Regions from separate parts of the Agrococcus chionoecetis genome, predicted to be linked through region 3. Evidence: predicted binding sites of a transcription regulator. Region 3 holds the regulator's gene; each other region holds the start of a gene.
The links. The regulator HrcA, encoded in region 3, represses chaperone genes, less so after heat shock. The targets are predictions, from matches to a motif close to TTNGCACTCGNNNNNNNCGAGTGCNAA.
Positions count from the first base shown of each region.

Region 1: a site for HrcA is predicted at 818-844, ahead of ABG090_RS00905 (Hsp20/alpha crystallin family protein). Genes of this name have one in related genera too.
Region 2: a site for HrcA is predicted at 1,356-1,382, ahead of groL (chaperonin GroEL). Genes of this name have one in related genera too.

Region 1 covers NZ_CP156989.1:183,966-186,224, reverse strand. The annotation lists gene ABG090_RS00910 (ATP-binding protein) at 20-619, shown strand; gene ABG090_RS00905 (Hsp20/alpha crystallin family protein) at 927-1,412, shown strand; gene ABG090_RS00900 (hypothetical protein) at 1,518-2,114, opposite strand; gene ABG090_RS00895 (hypothetical protein) at 2,111-2,259, opposite strand, start outside.
Region 2 covers NZ_CP156989.1:2,107,905-2,110,163, reverse strand. The annotation lists gene msrB (peptide-methionine (R)-S-oxide reductase MsrB) at 1-282, opposite strand, end outside; gene ABG090_RS10075 (DUF3263 domain-containing protein) at 355-711, shown strand; gene ABG090_RS10070 (LytR C-terminal domain-containing protein) at 708-1,265, shown strand; gene groL (chaperonin GroEL) at 1,419-2,259, shown strand, end outside.
Region 3 covers NZ_CP156989.1:1,139,902-1,142,160, reverse strand. The annotation lists gene ABG090_RS05475 (DnaJ C-terminal domain-containing protein) at 1-451, opposite strand, end outside; gene hrcA (heat-inducible transcriptional repressor HrcA) at 452-1,465, opposite strand; gene ABG090_RS05465 (DUF4870 domain-containing protein) at 1,640-2,259, shown strand, end outside.

The DNA of each region.
Region 1 (2,259 bases), 960 kb from region 3:
ATCCGGCAGAATTGTCCCCATGCCTGCGCCCTCCGAGCCCCTCGCGACGCTCGTCCTCATCGGAGGCGCATCGGGATCCGGCAAGTCGCGCATCGCGAAGCACTCCGGGCTGCCCGTGCTGCGGCTCGATGACTTCTACCGCGAGGGCGACGACCCGGCGCTGCCCCGCCTGGAGTCGGGGGAGGTCGACTGGGATCATCCCGGCAGCTGGCACCGCGACCGCGCCATCCGCGCGCTCGACGAGCTCGCGCGCACCGGCCGCACGACCGCGCCGATCTACGACATCTCGCGCAGCGCATCCGTCGGCGACCACGAGGTGACGCTCGACGGCGCCACCCGATTCGTCGCCGAGGGCATCTTCGTGAGCGAGGTCGTGGCAGAAGCCGATCGCCTCGGCATCCTGCACGACGCCATCGTGGTGCACCGCTCGCGCTGGGCGACGATGGGCCTGCGGTTCGCGCGCGACCTGCGCGAGCACCGCAAGAGTGTCGCGTTCCTCGTCAAGCGCGGCATCATGCTCGCGCAGCGCGAGCCGGTGATCGTGCGGCGGCTCACGGATGCCGGGTGTCGGCCCGTGCGGGTGCGCGCGGCGACGCGGATGCTCGCCCCCGAGCGCTGACGCTGCTGCGAGCGCGAGCGCGCAGCTCGCAGCTCGCAGCCCGCAGTTCGCAGCCCGCAGTTCGCAGCTCGCAGCTCGCAGCTCGCAGCTCGCAGCTCGCAGTTCGCAGAATTGTCATGATCGGCTGCTTCGGCGCCGCGTTGCGCGCCGTTCGTGACACATCTGGCGCGCATCCATGAGCATCTCCGCAGACGACTTTTAGCACTCTCATAGAGAGAGTGCTAACAATGGAGATGGCCCGAGAAGGGCCGCGACAGACACCGGGTCGTCGCGCAGGGCGACGACCTCAGACAAGGAGGAGGTTGTCATGGCGCTGACCTTTGATCCCTTCCGCGAGATGGACCGCATGGCCGCCCGCCTGCTGACGAGCGGCGGCACGCAGCGCTCGGCGAGCTGGATGCCGATGGACCTGTACCGCGCCGACGATCACTACGTGGTGAACGTCGACCTGCCAGGCGTCGACCCCGGCTCGATCGATCTCGACGTCGATGCGAACACGCTCACCATCCAGGCAGAGCGCACGATCGGCGCCGCCGAGGGCGCGCAGTGGCTCGCGCAGGAGCGGCCGGCCGGCCGCTACATCCGCCAGCTCGGGCTGGGGAACGACGTCGACCTGGAGAAGATCCAGGCCAACTACGAGCACGGCGTGCTGATGCTCACGATCCCGATCGCCGAGCGCGCGAAGCCGCGCAAGATCACGATCGAGCACAGCGGTGGGCAGACGGCGATCGACGCCGGAGGCCAGGAGGGCGAGTTCAGCTCGGCGAAGGCCGAGAGCAGCTCATCGGCCTAGCGCTTCGCCGAGCAGCATTCGCGACCGGGCGGCAGCTGCCGCCCGGTCGCACTGCGCGTGCCGCCGGGTCGCAGGTCTCGGTGTGTTGCGGTGCGGTGCGGTGCGCTACACCGGCTCGGAGCCCGCCCGCCGTGCCTCGCGGCGGGCGATCGCGAGCCAGGTGCGAGGGCCCGCGAGCCAGCCGATGAGCGTCGAGATGATGATCGACAGCACCACCCAGATCGACGCGATGATCCAGAAGCCGACGACGCCGGTGAGCAGCACCAGCAGCCCGAGCAGCCAGCTCGACAGCGTCGACAGCACCGCCTGCAGGCCGGTGCCGATCGCCGCACCTTGGAAGGTGACGGCCGTCGCACCGACCACGCCTGCCGCGAGCATCCGCCGCGTGCTCAGCCAGCTGCCGAGCGCGATCGCCCCGACGGCGAGCACGACCAGGCCGAGCACGAGCGGCGTCAGCCAGCCGGGCTGCAGCTGCTCGATCCAATCGACGACGCCCAGCCCCCACTCGACGTCGTCGAACAGGTCGATGATGGCGGCCCGCAGGATCACGAGCACGAGCGCCGCCACCAGCAGACCCCAGAGCAGGCTGGCGCCGGCCGCGACGAACGCGAGGCCGACGGCGCCCGCGGACTGCACCGCTGCCCTCTGCTCCGGACGCAGCGGATCTGGCCGCTCGGGTCGGCGGGTGCGCTTGCGACTCATCGCGGCGCCCGGCCCGGCTCGGCGGCGCCGCCCCCGCGCCTCGACGGCTCGCCGCGCAGCCGCACCCCGGTGAGCTCGGCCTCGTCTGCGGCCCGCGCGGCTGCTTCCGCAGCCTCCGCGATCGCCCGGTAGTCGACGCGTAGAC
Region 2 (2,259 bases), 970 kb from region 3:
CTCGGTGCGCACCATGCCGAGGGTGCGGTCCTCGATCAGCTCGACGGCATCCTCGCGCACCGTCTCGTAGAAGCTCGGCCAGCCGCAGCCGGCGTCGAACTTCGTCTCGTCGCGGAACAGCTCGTTGCCGCACGCGCCGCAGGTGTACACACCCTGGCGCTGCTCGTCGAGCAGCGCGCCCGTCCACGGACGCTCGGTGCCTGCCTCGCGCAGGACCTTGAAGGCTTCGGGGGAGAGTGCGGCGCGCCACTCGGCGTCGGACCGCTGCACGGATTCGCTCATGCCTCCAGCGTACGACCGCCGCGCATGCGTTTCGCGCCAGGCGGAACGGTTGCCCGGTCGTAGGATCGGGGCATGGCCATCGACCCGCGAACGCATGCGCGCTCGCGCCGTGAGGCCGCGACGGACGAGGCCGCGGCGCTGGCATTCGCGAGCGCCGAGTCACGGACATCCGAGCCGGACGGCCGGGGGTCGGATGCCGAGGCTCACGACCTCGCCTCGGCGCGCGAGGAGCGCATCCGGCGCCTGCTCGACTTCGAGGCCGGCTGGGTGAACCACGGCGGGGCGAAAGCGCGTGCCATCCGCGCCGAGTTCGGATGGAGCACGACGCGCTACTACCAGGTGCTCGACGGATGCCTCGAGACCGAGACGGCGCTGCGTCACGACCCGATGCTGGTGCGCCGGCTGCTGCGGCTGCGCGAGGCGCGATGAGCCGCACGCTCCGCGTCGGCGCCCATCGTTCCAGCGCCACCAGGCGGTGGCCGCGCTGGGCGATCCTGCTCGGCGCGCTGGCGGCTGCGATCGTGCTGGCCGCGATCGGCCTCTTCGCGCTCGACGCGCTGCGCCCGCGCGAGGTGGTCACAGCCGAGCCGACGCAGCCCGCGGTGGTGACGGATCCGAGCGCCATCGATCCCGCGCTCGACGCATCCATCACCGTGCTCGACGGCTCCGGGGAGCCCGCGTTCGCGGCCGGCGTCGGCCAAGCGCTCGCGGACGCCGGCTGGGACGTCGTGGCGACCGCGGGCAGCACGGAGACGAGCGAGACGACCGTGGTCTGGTTCGACGACGAGGCGCTCGCTCCGATCGCCCGCGGACTCGCCGTCCAGCTCGGCGTGGGCACGGAGCAGCAGTCGGACGGCCGTCTCTCGGGCACGCCCATCACGATCGTGGTGGCCCCGGATGCCGTCAACACGGCACCGAGCGCGGAGCCGCGCGACGACGGGGACGTCGACCACGCCCCCGTCACCGAGACGCCGGCGCCGTAGCGGGCCTCGCCGTCGGGATCCGAGCATCCGCCGCCGACACGGCACCGCTCGCGCGCTTGCACTCGACCACGACGAGTGCCAGACTTGCGATTGGCACTCCCGCTGATGGAGTGCCAGTTGAACGTACTGGCGTCCAGGAGGGACGAGACTGCAATGGCAAAGATGATCGCATTCGACGAAGAGGCCCGCCGCGGGCTCGAGCGTGGACTCAACCAGCTCGCCGACGCGGTGAAGGTGACCCTCGGGCCGCGCGGCCGCAACGTCGTGCTCGAGAAGAAGTGGGGCGCCCCCACCATCACGAACGATGGCGTCTCGATCGCCAAGGAGATCGAGCTGGAGGACCCCTACGAGCGGATCGGCGCAGAGCTGGTCAAGGAGGTCGCGAAGAAGACCGACGACGTCGCCGGTGACGGCACGACCACGTCGGTGGTGCTCGCTCAGGCGCTCGTCCGCGAGGGCCTGCGCAACGTCGCGGCCGGTGCTGACCCGATCAGCCTCAAGCGCGGCATCGACAAGGCTGCCGCAGCTGTTTCCGAGCAGCTGCTCAAGAACGCCAAGGAGGTCGAGACCAAGGAGGAGATCGCCGCCACGGCCGCGATCTCTGCCGCTGACCCCGAGATCGGCGCGCTCATCGCCGAGGCCATCGACAAGGTCGGCAAGGAGGGCGTCGTCACCGTCGAGGAGTCGAACACCTTCGGCACCGAGCTCGAGCTGACCGAGGGCATGCGCTTCGACAAGGGCTTCCTGTCGCAGTACTTCGTCACGGACCCCGAGCGCCAGGAGACGGTCTTCGAGGACCCCTACGTCCTGATCGTCAACTCGAAGATCTCGAACATCAAGGACCTCCTCCCGGTCGTCGACAAGGTGATCCAGGCGGGCAAGCAGCTCGTCATCATCGCCGAGGACGTCGACGGTGAGGCGCTCGCGACGCTCGTCGTGAACAAGATCCGTGGCATCTTCAAGTCGGTCGCCGTCAAGGCTCCCGGCTTCGGCG
Region 3 (2,259 bases):
CGCACTGCATGCAGCGCTCGGGGCTCGTGCCCGGCTCGGTAGCGGCGCCCTCGCACGTCTCGCAGAGCACTGCGGTCTGCACGCGCAGCTCGCGATGCACGCCGAAGACGACGTCGGCGAGATCGAGGTCGACGCGCAGCAGGCTGTCCTGCCCGGGCTGCCGGCGCGAGCGCGGGCCGCTCGTGCGGCCACCGCCGCCGAAGAACTGCTCGAAGATGTCGCCGAAGCCGAACGAGCCCGCGCCCGCGGTCGGGCCGCGGTCGTACTCCGCGCGCGACTGGGCGTCGCCCAGCACGTCGTAGGCGTGCGTGACGTCCTTGAAGCGGTCCGACGCCTCAGCGCTCGGATTCACATCCGGATGCAGCTCGCGGGCGAGCTTGCGGTACGCCTTCTTGATCTCGTCCTGGCCGGCGTCACGCGCGACGCCGAGGGTCTCGTAGTGGTCTGTCACTCAGTCCTCGCTCAGCAGCCGCGTCAGGTAGCGCGCCACTGCGCGCACCGCGGCCATGTTTCCTGCATAGTCCATGCGGGTCGGTCCCAGCACCCCGATGTGGCCCTCGATGCCGTCGGTGCTGTAGGTGGAGGTGACCACGGAGGCCTCCCCCAGTGGGCCGGTGAGCTCGCGCCCGATGCGGGTCGCGACCTCGCCTTCGAGGCCCATCTCGTCGAACAGGCGCAGCAGCGTGACCTGCTCCTCGATGGCGTCGAACACGGGCGTCACCGTGCCCTGGAAGTCGCGCTCCTCGCGGACGAGGTGCGAGGCTCCCGCCATCACGATCCGGTCGCCACCGCCCGCCTGCAGCATCTCGCCCAGGGCCTGCGCGACCGCGCCGGTGGCGGGTCGAAGCGCCTCGGGCGCGGATGCTGCGGCGCCGGCCAGTCGCGCGATCGCCTCGGCGGGCGTGTGCTCGCCGACGGTCTCGGTCAGCGCGCGTCCGAGGGCGGTCGCCTGCTCCGGGTCGATCCGCTGCTGCGCGTCGACGACGCGCTGCTCGACTCGCCCGGAGTCCAGGATCAGCACCGCGAGCAGCCGGTGCTCCACCACTGCGACCAGCTCGACGCGGCGCACCACAGTGTGGCGGCGCAGCGGCACCTGCACGAGCGCGACCTGGTTGGTCAGCTGCGAGAGCAGCCGTGCCGTGCGGTCGAGCACATCCTCCCGATCGACGGAGTCAGCGAGGAAGCGGGTGATCGCCACGCGCTGAGCGTGCGAGAGCGGCTGCATGCGCTGGAGCCGGTCGACGAAGACCCGGTAGCCCTTGTCCGTGGGGATCCTGCCGGACGACGTGTGCGGAGCCGCGATGAGCTCCTCCTCCTCCAGCAGCGCCATGTCGTTGCGGATGGTCGCCGCCGAGACGCCGAACGCGTGCCGTTCGACGATCGATTTCGAGCCGACCGGCTCGCGCAGCGCGACGTAGTCCTGCACGATCGCGCGAAGCACATCGAGACCGCGATCCGAGACCATCCGCGCTCCTCTCCGCTCCTGGCACGGGGACGCCCCGGCCTGGCACTCTCTACTGCTGACTGCCAATCCTACCCGTCTGGAAGTTTGGCATGGGATCCTCAGGCGAGAAGGCGCACAATGGTGAGGAGCAGAGCGCTCCGGCGCCTCGCGACGACGATCGAAGAAAGGCACACCATGTCTGATCCGAACACGCCTCGAGCAGAGGGCGTCGATCCCGCCGAGCAGCCCGCTGACGGCTTCGCCGTGACCGACGAGCAGCACGCGACGCCGAGCGCTCCGGCAGCTCCCGCCGCACCCGGCGTCGGCGAGCCCGCGCAGTCCTTCTCCTCCGCGCCCGTCGCGCCCGAGCCGGCACCGGGGCAGCCCGCGTTCAGCGCCGGCGAGGGCGACCAGAGCTGGCAGCAGAACCAGCAGCCGGGCGCCGCCGACGCCGCCTCGGGCAGCGCGCCCGCGTATGGGCAGGGCGGTGCGCCCGGCTACGGTCAGCCCGGCCAGGCCCAGGGGGGTCAGGCCCAGGGCGGTCAGGCACAGGGCGGTCAGGCACCGCATGCGCAGCACGGTCAGCACGGTCAGCCCCAGCAGGGCCAGCCCGGCCAGCCCCAGTACGGCGCCGCCGGTCAGCCGCAGTACGGTCAGCCCGGCCAGCCCCAGTACGGCGCCCCCGGTCAGCCGCAGTACGGCGGCGCGTCACCGATGTCGCCAGTCGACGAGAAGAACGCGGGCATGTGGGGTCACCTGTCCGGCCTGTCGACGATCGTGACCGGCGGCTACGGCGGCTGGATCGGCCCGCTGAT